DNA from 2 places in the Corynebacterium mycetoides genome. Region 2 is predicted to be linked to the other one. Evidence: predicted binding sites of a transcription regulator. Region 2 holds the regulator's gene; the other holds the start of a gene.
What was found. Region 2 encodes LexA, which represses DNA repair genes until DNA is damaged. Its sites were predicted from a motif close to CGAACANNTGTTCG; they were not measured.
Positions count from the first base shown of each region.

Region 1 (8,847 bases), 720 kb from region 2:
ACGGCCTTACCGACGCCCGCGGCGCTCATCGGGTTCTGCCCGGTGACAAGGAGACCGTCGACAACGACGTGCTCGGTCATCGGGACAGCGCCCTTGCTGTACTCGCCGGCCTGCGCGCCCAGCTCGTCCTCGAGGCTGAACGGGACGTTGTCCGCGCGGCGGGCCACCTTCTCCTCGGCCCAGGTGAAGCCGGTGACCTTCTTGCCGTCGAGCAGCTTGGAGCCGTCGGCGAGCGTCACGTTAAGCAGACCGGCCGGGCCGTGGCACACGGCGGAAACGATCTTTCCGGCATCGGCGAAGCTTGCCACGGCCTCGCGCACGGTCTCCGAGGTGAAGTCGTACATCGTGCCGTGCCCGCCGGTGAGGTAGATCCCGTCGTAGCTGTCCTTGTCCACGTCGGCCAGCGCCGGGGTGTTGTCGAGGCGCTTCATAAACTCGCCGTCCTCGTAGCGCTTGTCGGTGTCGCCCATCCCGATCACGGGCGGCATCAGGCTAACGGGATCGAGGGGGACAACGCCGCCCTGCACGCTCGCCAGGTCCACGGTGTGGCCCGCTTCGGTCAGAACGTCGTAGAAGTGGGTGTACTCGCCCAGCCAGAGGCCGGTGCGGTATCCAGAGGTTTGGTAACGGTATGTGCTTGTTGCTACTGCAAGGAATTTCATTGCTCCGACCATAGCACCGTCGCGAGGCGCGCGGAAGACCCTCGATCGGCTACACTTCGCACCCATGTCGACAACCACTTCCGCCCCGAAACGCGGGCTTAAATCCGACCCGTTGATCTTTTATACGTCGGTCGGATTCATTGCCCTCTTCGTCGCGTTGACCGTCGTGTTCGGCGACCGCGCCCGCAGCGCCTACTCGGCCATCTCGGGTGCGCTGATGGACAACTTCTCGTGGTTCTACATCGGCGGGGTCTCCGCCGTCCTAGTCTTCCTCATCGTCATTTTCGTGTCCAAGTACGGCAACCTGCGGCTTGGTGACGATGACGACGAGCCCGAATACACCCTGCCCGTCTGGTTCGCGATGCTCTTCGCCGCCGGGATGGGCGCGACGCTGTTGTTCTGGGGCGCGGCCGAGCCGCTGCACCACGCCTACAATCCCCCGCGCGGTGACTTCGAACCGATGAGCCGCGAGGCCATCAATCAAGCTTTCGAGTTCACCTACTACCACTTCGGTATCCACATGTGGGTGATCTTCACCCTTCCGGGCCTGGCCATGGGCTACTTCAGCTACAAGCGCAAGATGCCGGCGCGTCTGTCGTCGCTGTTCGCCCCGCTGCTGGGCTCGCGCGTGTACGACTGGCCGGGCAAGCTTATCGACGCCTTCGGCATCATCGGCACCGTCTTCGGCATCGGCGTCTCGGTCGGCCTGGGTGTGCTGCAGATTTCCGCTGGCATGAACATCATGTGGGGCGTGCCGCTTGTCACCCCGGTCCAGCTGGGCATCATCCTGGCGATTACTGTCGCCGCGTGCCTGTCGGTGGCCTCCGGCTTGGACAAGGGCATCAAGTTCCTCTCCAACCTCAACATCGCCGCGACCGTCGTCCTCATGGTGTTCGTGCTGCTGGCCGGACCGACGCTGAAGTTGATTGGGCAGGTCACCGAGTCCTTCGGCATCTACGCCAACTCGCTGCCTGAGCTGATGTTCTGGGTGGACTCCTATAACGACAACCCCGGCTGGCACGCGACGTGGACCGCCTTCTACTGGGCGTGGAGCATCTGCTGGGCGCCGTTCGTGGGCATGTTCTTCGCCCGCATCTCCAAGGGTCGCACGGTGCGCGCGTTCATCGGCGGCACCCTGCTGCTGCCGACCACCTTCGACATCCTGTGGTTCTCCATTTTCGGCCGCGCGGCCACCGAGATCGAAGCCGCCGATCCGGGCGTGCTCACCGGGCCCGTCGTAGAGCAGGGCGATACCCCGCAGGCGCTGTTCACCTTGCTGTCGCAGTACCCGATGTACGGGCTGGTGGGCACCGTCGCCCTGTTCGTGATCATCCTGTACTTCGTCACCTCCATGGACTCCGCCGCGATGGTGATGGACATGTTCGCCTCCGGTGAGGAGAACAAGACGCCGACGTATTACAAGGTCGGCTGGGTCGTGGCCATCGGCGTGGTCACCGCCGCGTTGCTGTTCATCAATGACACGGGGATCCAGGCGCTGCAGGAGGTTGTGATCATCATCGCCCTGCCGTTCTTCATCATGTACTTCTTCATGATGTACTCGCTGCTCAAGGCAATGAACGACGACTCGGCCGCACGCCGCCGCATTCGCACCCGGCAGTGGGAGAAGACGGACAGTGCCGAGAAGCTGGAAGAGGCGGAGAACCGCCCGGCTCCGGGTTATGACGCCGAGGGCAACGAGATTGCCCGTCCCGAGCTGGAGTACGACCTGGAGGAGGGCGGCTGGAAGCTGTCGGAGTCGCTCATCATCGAGGGCGACCTCGCCATCGGCGGCGAGGTGGACCAGGACTGGGGCGGCGACTCAGAGCCGACCTTCACCATCGTCGACGAGGAAGGCCCGCGGCGCCACTAGGGGAAACATGCGTGGGAAGTGATGGAAACTCCGCAATGCGGAGTTTTCTTACGCGTTGAGCCTGCTGCGAGAGGTTGCTATATCCGCAGGTCAGGGTGGATGTCGAACGTGCTTGCTACGGTACGTGTGTTCGATACAGTTGCTAGCTCGAGGGGGAGCAATGACCACCACATATCCTGTCCAACCTGACCCAGCCGACCTGGCCGAGGGCATCGTCGCATCGTTCGCGTACCTGACGCGTCGCAAAGCGGAGATCCTGCGAGACATCGGAAGATTTGACTCCGCCGGCCTGGCGCGGCGCTTCGGAGCGTCGACAACCGCGCTGTGGCTCGTCCAGCGCCTGGGGGTGTCACAGACCACGGCGCATGAATACGTCAAGGTGGCGCGCGCCTTGCTCGAGTTTCTCCTGGTGGCGGACGCGTTTGCGTCGGGGGATCTGAATTACTCCAAGGTGCGGCTCATTCTGCCCTACGTCACCGCCGAGAACGAAGGCCAGCTCGTGGAAATGGCCACTGAGCTCGGCTATCACGAGCTCGAGCGAGCGTTGCTGGCGTTTCGCGAAGGGGAATCCGACCGCGAGAAATCCTACGTGCGCATCAGGGTCCGCGACAACGGCCGGGTGCGGCTGTGGGGCAACTTCTCTGCGGCCGAGGGGGCGCAGCTGATGGCTGCTCTCAAGCTGGGGGAGCTGGCCTACCACGACATCGACTTCGACGATCTGGACCGCGACGCCGACGGGGCGGTGGATGATCAAGCGGCCAGCGCGGCCCTCGACTCAAGCGCCACATCACTGTCCGGTTTCGGGCTGCCACCGGGCAAGGCCCTTCTGGCCTCGTTTATGGGGATGGTGAACATGGTGCGGACGTCGCCACGCTCCTCCCTGCGCACGCCGGGTGCGCACGTGAACATTGTCATGACCACGGACGGGCGCGCGTACCTGCCGCACAACCCCGGCGCGCCGTCGGAGGCGCTGAAGAACTTCCTGGACAGCGCCCATTATCGCGTGAGCCGGGTCGACGAGAAATGTCTCGTGCTCAATACAGGACGGATGCAGCGCCTAGCCACGGCGGGCCAGATCAACGCCCTGATGCTGATGTGGGGCGGGACCTGCGCCATGCCGGGATGCACGCACACGCGGTTTATGGAGATGCACCACATCCGTGACTGGGCGGACGGCGGGCCGTCGGACCTGGACAACCTGCTGCCGCTGTGCTCGGCGTGCCACGCACTCGTGTCCGAAGGGTCGGTCACCATCAAGAAAGACTACGGGGACGTGCACTTCCTCATGCCCGACGGCGCACGGTTCGTGGCCCGCGACCACGGCCTGCCCGTGCGGAGCGACGACGCAATGACCGTCGAGGAGTTCAATTCGTTGGATTTTGCCTAACTGCGTGACAAGTACCCGGAGCGGATCTGAACAAATCGCACTACTGCGGAGGTGAGAGCGAGAGCGGACAGCGCGAAGAAAGGAAGCGTCGGCCCGACGCGCGGCTCCAGCCACTGGATGAACGGCGGCAGAGCGAAACCGATGTAGGTGGCGACATAGTAGATGCCGATGACGCGACCGCGATGCGCCGGCGGGGAGTAGGTGTCCACGTCCAGCAAACCGTCGCGCAGACACAGTCCGTACGCCGTGCCCAGGAGCAGGGCCGCCACGATGAACACGGCAAACGTCGGTTGCGGGCCCGCGAGGCCGACGATGAGCATGCCGGCAGCCGAGGCAAGTGCGCCGACCACGCCCGAGAGTGGCCCCCAGTCGAAGCGGCGGCCGAGAGCCTGGAGGATGAGCGCGGTTCCGAAGCCCAGGCCGGCTGCGATCCCGGGAACGAACACCCCGGTGGGGAAGTAATGGGCCACACGCGCGGACAGGCCCACGACGGTGGTGGTGATCGAGGCGAAAACCCAGAGGGCGACGGGGACCGACGTCGCCAGCGCCTTGGCCGCGGAGCGCTCGTGGGCCGGAACAGGAGCCGGGTCCTGGGGAGGGGCCGAGGAAGCCTCGAGCGGCCTCGTGTTGGGCACGTCGCCGACGACGAGAGACACTGCGACGGCAACGAGTGAGAGGACAATCGTCACGGCGTAGGGCACCCAAATGTACGGCACCACGGAGGCGATGATGCCGGAGAAGATGGGCCCGAGAGCGAAACCCGAGGTGAGGAAAATTCCGGCAAGGGTCGCGCCCGACGCCCCTGCGAGCCGGGCGGCCCACGCGGTGCCCGCGCTGACAACCAAGCCGACTCCCAGTCCGACGACGAAGCGGCCGGCGAGCAGCGGGAACGGCGTGTGCGTCAGCATGAGAACGGCATTGCCGAGGGCGGCGACGAGAGAGCCGGTGATGACGACGGGCCGGCCGCCGAAGCGGTCGGCGAGGAACCCGCCCGCGATGAGGCAGGGGAAAAGTCCCGCCGCGTAAATGCCGTAGGCGCTGTTCGCCAGCAACGCGTCCATACCCGCGCGTTCTTTCAGGGCAACCAGCACGGAGGCGAAGTGATTCGCCCCCCAACCAGCGGTAATCAGGAAAAAGAGAACGCTGGCGAAGACCTTGCGAGTGGACATGCATACAAATTTAGCGGGCGAGACTCTTTTCGGAGCTATTTTCGAAGGGTTGAAGCGCACCCGTGCGGCCGTAGGAGAGGTGGCGGTGCGCCCACTCGAACGGGCCCTGCCTGCCGGCGGCCTCCAAGGCGGTGGCCAGCGCCAGGGTGATCAGCCAGACGAGGAGACCGACCCCGAGCTTCCCGCTTACCGACGCCTCCAGCCCCAGCCCGAACCCGAAGGGCATGGCCAGCAGAATGAACAGGAAGGACTGGGCGAGGTAGCCGGACATGGAGCGCTTGCCCAGGGCGACGAACGGGTACGCCCAGCGCGGGTTGGTAGTCATGTCCTTTGTCAGCAGGGCGAAGAATGCGAGGATGCCGGGTCCGGTGAACAGGCCGATGCCGGTATTGGCCAGCATCAGCGGCGTCTCCAGGCGCGGGTCGATGACCCCGATCGCGGACAGGCCCCACGGCAGGCCGATGAGAAGGATGATCGCCACAGCGACCAGCACCCAGGTCGTAAGGACGCGGCGGTGCTTATCGACGTTGACGAGGTAACCCTCGCGGGCCCATACGTATCCGATGATGGCGAGTCCGAGCAACTGGAGGACGGCGAACGGTGTGCTGGCGATCATCATCCCGCCGGCGCGGGCGTTCTCGGCGAAGTAGGTACCGACGCTGGTGATCTCGGTGGTGGGGACCCGAGAAGCGGGAACGCCTATGTCGGGAGCGAAGTACATCCCCACGGCCCCGAGGGTCGAGAGGAGCGCGGAGCCGACGAGGATGATATAGGCGATGATGCGGAGCGACTTCGACTGCACCGGAAAGAGAAGCGCCAAAATGACGCCGATGAGGCCGTAAATGAACATGATGTCGACGTAGAACACCAGCAACATGTGGGCGAGGCCGAACAGTGCGAGGATGACGTAGCGGCGCGCAAGGACTTTGCGGGCGGCCGCCTGCGGGTAGTGCTTGCGGTACAGGCTGGCTGTGACGAGCCCGAGGCCGAAGCCGAGGAGGGTGGAGAACATCGGCAGTCCGCGGACGTGGACGAACATGGTCGATAAGACCGCTAGGAACTGGTCGAGTCCGCTGTCCGGGCGTACGCCGCCGACGGTGTGGCCGGGTTCGCTGCCCAGGTTGTAGCCGTTGGTGAGCCAGGCAGTAGCGGAGTTAGCCGCGGCGATTCCGAGCAGAGCCAGTCCCCGAGCGAGGTCGGGGAGGATGAGGCGGGGAGAGGTCGCAGATTTGGTCACACCTGATTAACTTAGTAGTTCCATTACGTTGTGGACAAGCGTGCCCCCCGGACGTTACGAGTGTGACAAGGTAGAGTCCGGTTACATATGTTGCAGATGGTGCAATTGTTGTTAGAGAGAAAGTGAACTGATGGTTCGTCGCCTATTCACCCCCGTCGTCGCCGCGCTGATTGTCCTCGTGAGTGCGGTCCTAGCGCCGACGGCGACCGCGCAAGAGGACCCAAACTACGTGTGGCGCACCGACCCGGTGTCCAAGGTCCTGGCCGCGAAACCCATGGCCGATCGCGTCTTGCACCGCGTGCCGGGGTCGTACCACGACGCCCAGCCGATCGCGCCGGAGGCGTGGGAGGCCCAGCAGAGCAGGGGTAAGGCGCTCTACGGACCGGGCACGCCGATCTACGTCGACGGCAACGTCATGTGCACCGTCGCCGTCGCGGGCTACGACGCCGCGGGGCGCCAGGTCGCCGTCACGGCGGGCCACTGCGGCACCGAGGGGCAGACTGTGACTTCGGCGGATGCCGTCGGCGTGGGGGTCTCGGGCAGGATCGCGGCGGTCAACCGGGACCTGGATTACGCCGTGATCGAGCTGTTTCCCAACGCGGAGGTCGGGCGCACCTACAACGGCGTGACCGTCAACCGGCTGAGCGTGGAGCCCCGGGCCCTGGGCCAAGTCGTGTGCAAGTCCGGCTACGCCTCCGCCCAGACGTGCGGGGTGACCTGGATTGATGACGGCCGCACGAACCTGAACCAGGTATGCGCCATGCAGGGCGACTCGGGAGCCCCGCTGCTGGCAGCCGACGCGCTCGTGGGCATCATCAACGGCGGCATCGTCAACGCACCCTGCCACTCCCCGCTGCAGGGCCCGGTGTTCTCGCCGACGGCCTCATCGCGTTTCGACGCCATTCTGGCCGCCATGAACAGCGGCACCGCGCCGGGCAGCGGCTTTAGGCTCCCCTGATCTCGCGCAGCACAACATCATGCAGGGCCCCGTTGGTGGCGACAGCGTCGGCGCCATGAGGGCCCTGTGTCCCGTCCAGGGACGTGAAGCTTCCGCCGGCCTCGGTGACCAGAACGGACAGCGCCGCGAGGTCCCACAGGGAGACCTCCGGCTCCGCCGCGATGTCCACGGCGCCTTCCGCCACGAGGCAGTAGCTCAAGAAATCCCCGTAGCCGCGCAGACGCCAGGTCTTCTCCGTCAACGCAATGAAGTTCCCGCGCAGCCCGCGCTCCTGCCAGCCGGCGAGTGAGGAGAACGAGAGGGAGGCGTCGGCAAGCGTGCCCACCTTGGACACGTTCAGGCGCTTGAGCCCCCCGCCGTTGAAGGTGCGCCAGGCGCCGGCGCCTTCGGAGGCGTACCAGCGCCGGGCCAGGGCGGGGGCGGAGACGACGCCGGCGACCGGGACACCGTCGACAAGCAGCGCGATGAGCGTGGCCCACACGGGAACGCCGCGGACGAAGTTCTTGGTGCCGTCGATGGGGTCGATGACCCACTGGCGGCCCTCGAAGGAGGCCTCGCCGCCGAACTCCTCGCCGAGCACGGCATCGGCGGGACGCGCGGCGGCGAGCTCGGCGCGCAGCGCCTGCTCGACGGCGAGGTCCGCGTCGGAAACGGGGGTCATGTCCGGCTTGGACTCCACGCTGAGGTCTGCCGCCTCGAAGCGCTCGAGGGTGATCGCATCGGCGGCGTCCGCGAGTTTGAGGGCCAAGGCGAGGTCGTCGGCGTAGTTAGACATGCTCCGACAGTGTAGTCACCACATCGCCCACCAGGCGCGCGTTGCCCGCGACGCACCACACGACACCGCCGGCAGTGACCTTGACGGCGCGCCCGCCCGCGGCCTCCACCAGCGCCTTGCCGGGCAGCCAGTCCCAGTCGGCCACGGAGTGCTGCAGCCAGCCGCCCATCTGCCCGGACGCGACGAGCGCCAGGTCGATGGAGCCCGCGCCCCACATGCGAATCGTCGCCGCGTCTTTGACCGCGTCCGTCCACGCTTCGCGGATCGCCTCGTCCTTCATCGAGCGCGGGTGCAGGTATGTCGCCAGCGCCAGCTCGTCGAGGCCGGCGTCGGCAAGCGGGGCCAGCGGGGTACCGCCGACGGTGGCGCGACCGCCCGCCGACGTCATCGTCACCGCGACAGGCCTGCGCATCAAGTTACTCGGCGGGGTGGAACTTTCCATCGACGGGCGCGCGGTCGAGTTCTCTGAGCGCTACACCTGGTACGGCACCATGTACTCTGACGTGCCGAACTTCGCGGCCGTGATTGGCTACATCAACCACTCGTGGACGGTGCGCTCGGACATGACGGCGAAGATGATCGCGCGCATCCTGCGCCGCCTGCGCGCCAGCCAATCGACATCGGTCACCCCGGTCACCCCGGCGACGGTGGGCGAGGGCAGACCGTACATGGACATGCAGTCCGGCTACCTGTCGCGCGCAGCGGCCGTGATGCCGAGGTCGACGCAGAACTACCCGTGGTCAGCCAAGCAGAACGTGCTCGAGGACACCTGGAACACCTCCCGCGCGC
Region 1 covers NZ_LT629700.1:15,914-24,760, forward strand. The annotation lists gene BLS40_RS00095 (type 1 glutamine amidotransferase domain-containing protein) at 1-662, opposite strand, end outside; gene BLS40_RS00100 (BCCT family transporter) at 727-2,532, shown strand; gene BLS40_RS00105 (HNH endonuclease signature motif containing protein) at 2,693-3,919, shown strand; gene BLS40_RS00110 (MFS transporter) at 3,916-5,088, opposite strand; gene BLS40_RS00115 (DUF418 domain-containing protein) at 5,099-6,325, opposite strand; gene BLS40_RS00120 (S1 family peptidase) at 6,456-7,283, shown strand; gene hisN (histidinol-phosphatase) at 7,270-8,058, opposite strand; gene BLS40_RS00130 (inositol monophosphatase family protein) at 8,051-8,470, opposite strand; gene BLS40_RS00135 (hypothetical protein) at 8,487-8,847, shown strand, end outside.
Region 1: a site for LexA is predicted at 2,652-2,665, ahead of BLS40_RS00105 (HNH endonuclease signature motif containing protein). Genes of this name have one in related genera too.

Region 2 (8,847 bases):
TTCAGCATCCCCGTCGGCGTGCTTGGCGGGGCGTGCCTCGTGCTCTACGGCCTCATCGGCATGCTGGGCGTGCGCATTTGGCAGGACAACCGCGTCGACTTCACCAACCCCGTCAATCTGATCACCGCCGCCGTCGCGCTCATCGTGGGCATCGGCAACCTCTCGCTGACGCTCGGGCCTGTTGAGCTCCAGGGCATCGCGCTGGGCTCGGTGGGCATCATCGTGGCGTACCCGATCATGACATGGGCCTTCGCCACGATCGGCGAAGGGCAGTACCGGTAGTTCCTTGGGCGGCGGTGCGGCGGTGCGTTTCGGGGCTGCGCTTCGGGGTTGCGGTGTAGTTCGACCGGAAGAGTGTTTCGGAGCGGTGTGGGGCGTTTGGTGGGGGTTCCGGTCGAACAGGGGCCAGCGCCGCTAGGTCGTGCCGGTGCGTGTTCGACCGGAAGCGTGCCGGAGTCCCCTTCATGGCCGGAAAATGTCATTCCGGTCGAACAGCGCTCGTCCCACCAGGTGCGTGTTCGACCGGAAGCGTGCCGGAGCCCCTTCATGGCCGGTAAATGCCGTTCCGGTCGAACAGCGCTCGTCCCACCCGGTGCGTGTTCGACCGGAAGCGCGTTTCAGAGGCCTGCGGGGCGGAAAAGGCCGTTCCGGTCGAACAAGGGGGTTAGCCGTCAGACCCCGCAGGTGCGTGTTCGACCGGAAGCGTGTTTTAGGAGCCTGCGGGCGTGAAAATGCCTATTCCGGTCGAACAAGGGGCCAACGCCACTAGTCCCGCCCGGTGCGTGTTCGACCGGAAGCGTGCTTTAACGCCCTGAGAGGTCAGAAAGGCCGCTCCGGTCGAACAAGGGGGTTAGCCGTCAGACCCCGCAGGTGCGTGTTCGACCGGAAGCGCGTTTCAGGCGCCTGCGGGAGCGGTAAAGGCCGTTCCGGTCGAACAAGGGGGCCAGGTTAGCTAAGCCCTGCTGTACCCCGTTCGACAGAAACGGCCACCCAGCGCCCCGAAAGTCCGGAAACGCCGGTCGAACAGTGACCTACTCCTCGTCGAGGTTCTGCTCGATGAGAGCCGCGATCTTCTCTACGGCCTGCGCATTGTCCGAGGTCACGGTGACCTCGTCGCCGTACTCCGCGCCCATCGCCATGATCATCAGCGACGAGGCTGCGTCGGTCTCGTCGTCCGGGTCGTCACCGACGCGGGTGAGCACGATCTCCTCGTCGAACTCACCGGCCGCGTCAGCGATCACGGTTGCGGGGCGAGCGTGGAGGCCCACAGTGGAGCCGACCTTGACAGTCTTGGAAGCCATAGAGAAGTCCTTTCGTAAGTGGTGACTCGAGTCTACGCGGTCTGCGCAGCGTGCTCGATGGCCTTGTTGGGCCAAATCTGCTTGGCCGCGATGACCGCAGCCGCGGACACCGCCACGCCTGCGGCGAGGGCGGCGAACATGCCCCACCACGGGTCATACGCGAAGATGACGAAGATGCCGCCGTGCGGCGCCTGCACTCCCGTGCCGAGCGCCATGGACACCGCGCCGGCGGTCGCGCCGCCGAGCATCATCGACGGGATGACACGCAGCGGGTCAGCCGCGGCGAAGGGGATCGCGCCTTCGGAGACGAAGGACAGGCCGAGCAGCCAGGCGGATTTGCCGTTCTCCTGCTCCGCGGGCGTGAAGAGGGACCGGCGTAGGAACGTGGCGATGGACAGGGCGATCGGGGGCACCATGCCGGAAATCATGACGGCGGCCATGATCTGGAAGCTCGACTCGGTTCCGGCGGACAGGCCCGCGGTGCCGAAGAGGTAGGCGGCCTTGTTCACCGGCCCGCCGAGGTCGAAGCACATCATCATGCCGATGATCACGCCGAGCAGGATCGCGGACGACCCGCTCATGGATTCCAGCCACCCCTGCAGGCCCTCCATGATCGCCCCGAGTGGGCGGCCGAGCAGCAGGAACATCAAAAGGCCGATGGCGAGCGAGGTCAACAGCGGAATGATCACCACCGGCATGAGTGAGCCGAGCCAGCGCGGCACTGTCCACGACTGAATCCAGTACGCGATCACTCCGGCGAGGATGCCGGTGACGAGGCCGCCGATGAACCCAGCGCCGAGCAGTACGGAGCTCGCGCCGCCGATGAACCCGGGGGCGATGCCGGGCCTGCCCGCGAGCCCGTAGCCGATGTAACCGGATAGTGCCGAGACCACGAATCCCATGCCCATTTGGCCCGTGGCAAACAGCACGGCGCCCAGGTAGAGCAGCCACCCGGAGCGCTCGAACGTCATCACGGCGCCGTCCACGTTGACCTGGTTTCCGGGCAGGTTGGTGGGGGAGAACTGCGTGGCAATCGCCTGCCACCCGTTGGCCATGTCGTAGCCGCCGATGAGGAATCCGAGCGCGAGCAGGAGGCCGCCGGCGGCGACGAACGGGACCATGTAGGACACGCCGGTCATCACCGCCTGCTGGATGCGCTTCGGCCAGCTGTCGGTGCTCTGGCGCGCGGCGTCGCCGTCGTCACCCGCGGACGTCGATGCCTTGACGACGTCCGCGTCCGGGTCGTCCGCCGCGGCGACGGCGGCGTCGATCAGCGCGTCGGGGGAGTCGATGCCGCGCTTGACGGGGGCGTTGATCAGCGGTTTGCCGGCGAAGCGGCCCTGGCCGCGCACGGCGACGTCGTGGGCGAAGATGACGGCGTCTGCGTCGCGGATAAAGGAGTCTTCGAGGGCGTCGTAGCCGGAGGAACCCTGGGGTTCGACGCGCAGGTCGACGTCGTCACGCTTCTGCGCGGCCTGAACCAGGGCGTCGGCGGCCATGTAAGTGTGCGCGATGCCGGTGGGGCACGAAGTCACCGCGGCGATCCTGTACACCCGCTTCGGCGGCTCGGGCGCTCCGCCGACGACGGCGATGATCTCCGCGACGGCGTCGTTCGGGGTCGCGGCTGCGCGCAGCTTATCGACGAACTCCCCACGCACCAGGGCCCTGGCCAAGGTGGACAGGATTTTCAGGTGTTCCTTGCCGCCGCCTTCGGGCGCGGCGATAAGGAACACCAGGTCCGCGTCCCCGTCCGGGCCGCCGAAGTCGACCGGACGGGCCAGCCGGGCGAAGGCGAGGGTGGGCGTGGCGACGGCGGAGGAGCGCACGTGCGGGATGGCGACGCGGCCGGGAACACCCGTCGGGGCTTTGGCTTCGCGCTCGATGGCGCCGTCGGCAAGCGCGGCCGCGTCGGTGGTGCGGCCGGCGGAGGCAACCATGCCTGCCAGGCGGGTGATGACATCGGTGGGGGCGGATCCGAAATCGACGTCGAGGCCGACGAGTTCGGGGGTGATTAACTGGGGGCTCATGGCGTCAGTCCTTCTCGGAGGTGGAGAGCGGGAAAACGTCTGTGTGGGCGAGGTCGATCTCGGCCGGCGAGGGGATGCCGGTGGCGGGCTTCGCGGCCGCCGCCGAGCCGTAGGCAACGCTGCGGCGCAGGCATTCCGCGGGCGCTTCCCCCGCGACGCGCGCCATGATGTAGCCGGCCAGCGCCGAGTCGCCCGCGCCGACGGTGGACTGCGCGGCGGCGGGGGGAGCGGTGGCGGCCCAGGCGCCGGACCCGGTGACCAGCACCGCTCCGGCTGCACCCAGGGTGACCACGACCTCCTTGACGCCGGCGGAGCGCAGGGTTTCTGCGTGGGCGCTGATCTCCGCGTAGTCGCCGCGGGCGGCCTGCTGCTCGAGCTCGCGGCCAGTGGTCCCGGAGTCGGTGAGCTGGGCGAGCTCGAATGCGTTGGGCTTCATCACGTCGGGCGCGGCGTCGGCAAGGTGGGCGCTCAGCGCCACAAGCGGCTTGTCGGAGGTGTCGATGGCGACGACCGCCCCCGGGCAGGCCTTGCGGATCTGGCGCGCGAGCGTGGCGTACCAGTCCAGCGGTGCGCCGGGCGGCAGGGAGCCGGCCATGACGACCGCGTCCGCTCCGCCCTCGGCCATGGTGGAGATGACGGTGTCCGTGATGCGGGCGACGTCGGCGCTGCCGAGCAGTGGGCCGGTCTCGTTGATTTTCGTGGTGCGGCCGCCGCGCTCCGACAGTGTTGTGTTGGTGCGGACGGTGCCGTCGATGGGCACCGTCTTGAGCGGAACGTCCGCCGTGCGGCACAGCAGAGTGAACGGGTCTGTCGGCCCGCAGGGCGCGATGGCCAGCGTGGGCTGGCCCGCCTGTGCGCAGGCGCGGGCGACGTTGATGCCTTTGCCCCCGGCCTCGCGGCAAGCTCGGAGGGCGCGGTTGACGCCACCCACCTCTAGAGAGTCGAGCTCGAGTGTGGCGTCGATGCTCGGGTTGGGAGTGAAGGTGACTATCACTGCGGGGCTCCTCGGGGTCTCGTTACCCCCGATTCTTTCCGAATGTGCCCGGTTGGTCAAGAGGGGGTAGTTTCTCCCCCTGCCAGAATGACCTCGACGCCGTGCTGGGCGAGCTCGTCCAGGATCGATTGCGGGGCGGCGTCGTCGGTGATGACTACGTCGACGTCGTCAAGCGGGGCGAAGCTGACCAGGTAGTCGTTGCCGAGCTTCGAGGAGTCGCACAGCACGACCACTGTGCGCGCGTTGGTCACCATCGCGGACTTGATCGCCGCCTCTTGCGCGTCCGCCGTGGACAGACCGTGCTCGACGCTCAGCGCGTTGGTGCCAATAAACGCCACGTCGGCGCGCAGAAGGGCGAGGGAGCGCAGCGCCGTAGGTCCCACCACCGCCTGCGTAATCGCGCGGACAGACCCGCCGAGCAGCTGGACGTGGGGCAGCTGCGCCGCGGACAGATCCAGGGCGATCGGGATGGAGTTGGTCACGATCTGCCAGGAGGGCGCGTGCGGGTGCGTGGCGATGATGCTGGCGAGCGCGTGAATCGTTGTGCCGGAGTCGAGGAAGATCCCGCCCTCGGGGTGGTCCGGAAGGAAAGCGAGCGCCGCGCGCGCGATTGCCGATTTCGCCGAGGATGCGGAGCGGAACCTCGTGTCGAGCGGAAACTCCGTAGTGAGGTAGGACTGGCTGGCCACGGCCCCGCCGTGGACGCGCTGGATCACGCCGTCCCGGTTCAGTGCCGCGAGGTCGCGCCTAATGGTCTCCGCCGTGACGCCGAATTTCTGTGCAAGCTCCGTGACGTTGACCCGGCCCTCGACGGCGGTCAACGACGCGATCTGTCGCCTGCGTTCTTCTGCGTACATGCCTGGGCCGTCCTTGGGGCTGAGAGGGGAGTAAACCGTCTGCCATTGTTCCAAACAAAACCTGCCCGGTTGGGTGTGTTTGTGTTTGCATGCCCCCAAGCGGGGCTACATACGGGGGCGGAGGGGACCTAGAGGGTCCGGAAAACGGACACGACCCGCCCCATGATCTGTGCCTCGTCTCCCTTGATGGGGGAGAACGCGTCGTTGTGGGGCAGCAGCCACACCCCGGAGGAGTCGCGGTGGAACTCCTTGACCGTCGCTTCGCCGTCGAGAAGCGCGGCGACAAACTCGCCCTCCTCCGCTACCGGCTGGGCACGCACGACGACCCAGTCCCCGTCGAGGATGCCGGCGTCGCGCATCGACTCGCCGACGACCTGGAGCATGTAGAGCTCGCCCTCGCCCAGCAGCTCCTGCGGGAGGGGGAAGTAGCTGTCGATGTTCTGCTCCGCCAGGATGGGGGAGCCTGCCGCGATGCGGCCTACCACCGGGACGAAGCGCGGCTGCGACGCATCCTCGGGGGCGACGACGTCCTCGGCGGTGGACTTCCGGGGCTTCGCAGAATCGGGCAGGTGGCGCAAATCTACGGCACGGGGCTTATTGGGGTCGCGCCGGAGGAAGCCCTTCTTCTCCAGTTCCTTGAGCTGGTAGGCGACCGAAGACGTGGACTGCAGCCCGGCGGCGTCGCCGATCTCGCGGATGCTGGGTGGGTACCCGCGCAGCACAACCGCGTCCTGTATCACCTCCAGGATCCGGCGCTGCCGGTCGGACAGGACACTCATGTCAAGCGTGCTCGGGTCGTCTTTCTTGCGGGGCATCGGTTCTCCTCTACTTTCATCGCTACTTCATCGGTACTTCATCGGCGGCGCATCATCGGGCGTGCTTGCAAAGCTACCAGAAGTGGCAAGTTTGTTCGACATTCTTGGCGCGACACTGGACACGTGTTGGACAAGGTGCTATAAATCGAACATAGAGACGGCATCGAACATGTGAACGGTAGCTTGTTCGACGGTGTCCGACTCGCCCTTAGAGTTAAAGGCAACACAACAAAGGAGACAATCATGACCATCCAGATCGATCGTGCCAGCACTGCTCACACTCCCCACACGGCCCACCCGGCCCGGGCTACTACAGTCGCGGTGTGGGACGTCGCCCCCGAGACGCACACGCGCGCGCACTCAACCCGTGTTCGAACCCTCAGTCCACATAATCGAACTCATGAGCGTGTTCCTCGCCTGCCACGGCCCACGGAAATCCCGGCTGAGACCGCATTCGAATCCCGCCACGAAAACCGCGCGGATATTCTCATGGGCGCCGTTCTCGGTCTCGCGCTGATCCTCGGTTCGGCGGCCGGTGGCGCATTCTCCGCGGACCCGGCGGACCAGGGCCATGGGGCGGCGCACGACGTCGTCTCGGCGCAGGTGCGCTAGCTCCCAGCGCTAGGATCTGGCTCTAGGTTCTGGCGCTCGTCCGGGGGTAGTATCGGGGGCATGCACTGCCCGTTTTGCCACCACGAACAGTCGAGGGTTCTCGATTCCCGCGTCATCGACGCCGGGTCCGCCATCCGTCGCCGGAGAGAGTGTGCGAACTGCGGAGGGAGATTCACCACGGTGGAAAAGGCCATCCTCATGGTGGTCAAGCGCAACGGGGTCAGCGAGCCGTTTGATCGCGACAAGCTCATCAGCGGCGTCCGCCGCGCCTGCCAAGGCCGCGACGTGTCCGACGACGCGCTCAAGCGCCTCGCCCAACAGGTGGAGGAGACGGTGCGTAGTCACGGTAGCTCGCAGGTCGACGCCAACGATGTCGGCCTCGCCGTCCTCGAGCCGCTTCGCGCACTCGACGAGGTCGCATACCTGCGCTTCGCGTCCGTCTACAAGTCCTTTGAGTCGGCTGACGACTTCGAGTCGGAAATCCGTCTCATGCGGCGACGGGACAGGGAGAACTTCTGACCCGCCGCCGGCTCGTTAGCGTAGCGCGTCGACCATCTTCTCTATCCGTCTTTGGCTGACGGGCTTCGGGGTGCCCAGGCGCTGCGCGAACAAGCTGACACGCAGCTCCTCGATCTGCCACAGGATGTCCCTCACAGCCCGGGTCTTCTCCCGGCCGCGGGGGAGTGAGCGCAGCTTCGCGTCGAGGTAGCGGCGCGTCGACGCGACGATGTCTTGGCGCTCGGCGTCCCTGTCGGGATCAAGCGCCATGTCCTCCAACCGGATCCGCATCGCTTCGATGTAGCGGGGCACGTGCTGCAGATGCTCCATCCCGTGCGTGGCGATCGCGTGCGGCGGGAAGTAGAACGCCAGCTGCCCGCGCATGTCATCGATCGCCGGGCCGCTCCACTTCTCGAGCTCCGTCGACATGTTCGCGAACTGCACCAGGGAGGGCGCTACCGCGACTACATTTTGGCGCACGCCGAAGGGCACCTGCGGTTTGAGCTCGGTGACCAGGGCCTCGAACTGCTCGGGGGAACGCACGGGGCCACCCGCCGCGAACATGAGGTCGCGGATGGTGGCCACCCGGGCGTCCTCGACAAGCCCGGCCGCCCCGCCGTGCGGGTAGTTGTCCACTGCGACCTTCTGACGCAGCGGCAGCCCCTTCGTCATCTGCCCGGCGTTGACGGGGATCTCCCGCAGCAGCAGCGTCAACGTGGCCGTCACCATGGACGCATCCGCCGCGGCCTTTGTCGGGTGGACGGTCACCTTGACGCCGTCGGCGGTGGCTTCTAACGCGGGGTAGGCGTCGACTGCGTTACCCTCGATGGTGGTGCTCACCGTCTCCGGGACCGCGCCCAGCGTGTCGGCTGTCCACTTCGCGGCGGTGGCCGTTTCCGAGGCGCGGCTCGCCTTGGACACCGACGAGCGGATCTTGCCGGCCTGGCGCCGCTTGAGCGCGCTGAGATCCTTGTCGTGGTCGATGACGCGGCCGCGCTTGTCCACGGCGGCGAACGTCACCTTCAGGTGGTCCGGCAGCGCCTCGGGGCGGAAATCGGACGCGTTGATTCCTGCACCCCCGAGAGCTCGGAGCGCCTCGGCGAGGTCGTCGGTCAGCGGCGTAGAAGGCGTCCCGGACGGCTCAAGCCGGGCGAGCGCCATCCTGGCGAAATCGGGTGCGGGGACGACGGAGCGTCGCAACGCTTTCGGCAGGGTGCGGATGAGCTCGGTGACCAGCTCGAGGCGCAGCCCGGGGACGAGCCAGTCGAACCCGGCCGCCTCGAGCCCCGCGAGAAGCGGGACGGGCACTTCCACGGTGACGCCGTCGAACGGGTCCCCCGGCTCGAACGTGTAGCGCAGCGGATAGTCGATGGAGCCCTGCCGCCAGGTCGTGGGGAAGGAGTCGGCGGAGGCGTCGACGTCGCCGCGCAACAGCTCGTCTGGGTCGAAGTCCAGGTAGGAGGGGTCCTCGCGGCGCTTTGCCTTCCACCACGAGTCGAAGTGGCGCGCGGTGGTCACATCGGCGGGTAGGCGCGCGTCGTAGAAGTCGAACAACGTGTCCTCGTCCACCACGATTCCGCGGCGGCGCACCTTGTCCTCCACCGCGGCGGCGTCGGCAAGCAGGGCCTCGTTGTGGTCGATGAATGTGTGGTGGCGGTTCCAATCACCCCCGATGAGCGCGTGGCGGATGAACATGTTTCGCGCCCCGGGCCCATCCACGCGGTGGTAGGGCACCAGCCGGTC
Region 2 covers NZ_LT629700.1:735,807-744,653, reverse strand. The annotation lists gene BLS40_RS03695 (uracil-xanthine permease family protein) at 1-282, shown strand, start outside; gene BLS40_RS03690 (HPr family phosphocarrier protein) at 1,032-1,301, opposite strand; gene BLS40_RS03685 (PTS fructose transporter subunit IIABC) at 1,334-3,328, opposite strand; gene BLS40_RS03680 (1-phosphofructokinase family hexose kinase) at 3,333-4,322, opposite strand; gene BLS40_RS03675 (DeoR/GlpR family DNA-binding transcription regulator) at 4,379-5,179, opposite strand; gene lexA (transcriptional repressor LexA) at 5,308-5,994, opposite strand; gene BLS40_RS11305 (hypothetical protein) at 6,484-6,606, shown strand; gene nrdR (transcriptional regulator NrdR) at 6,667-7,125, shown strand; gene hrpA (ATP-dependent RNA helicase HrpA) at 7,141-8,847, opposite strand, start outside.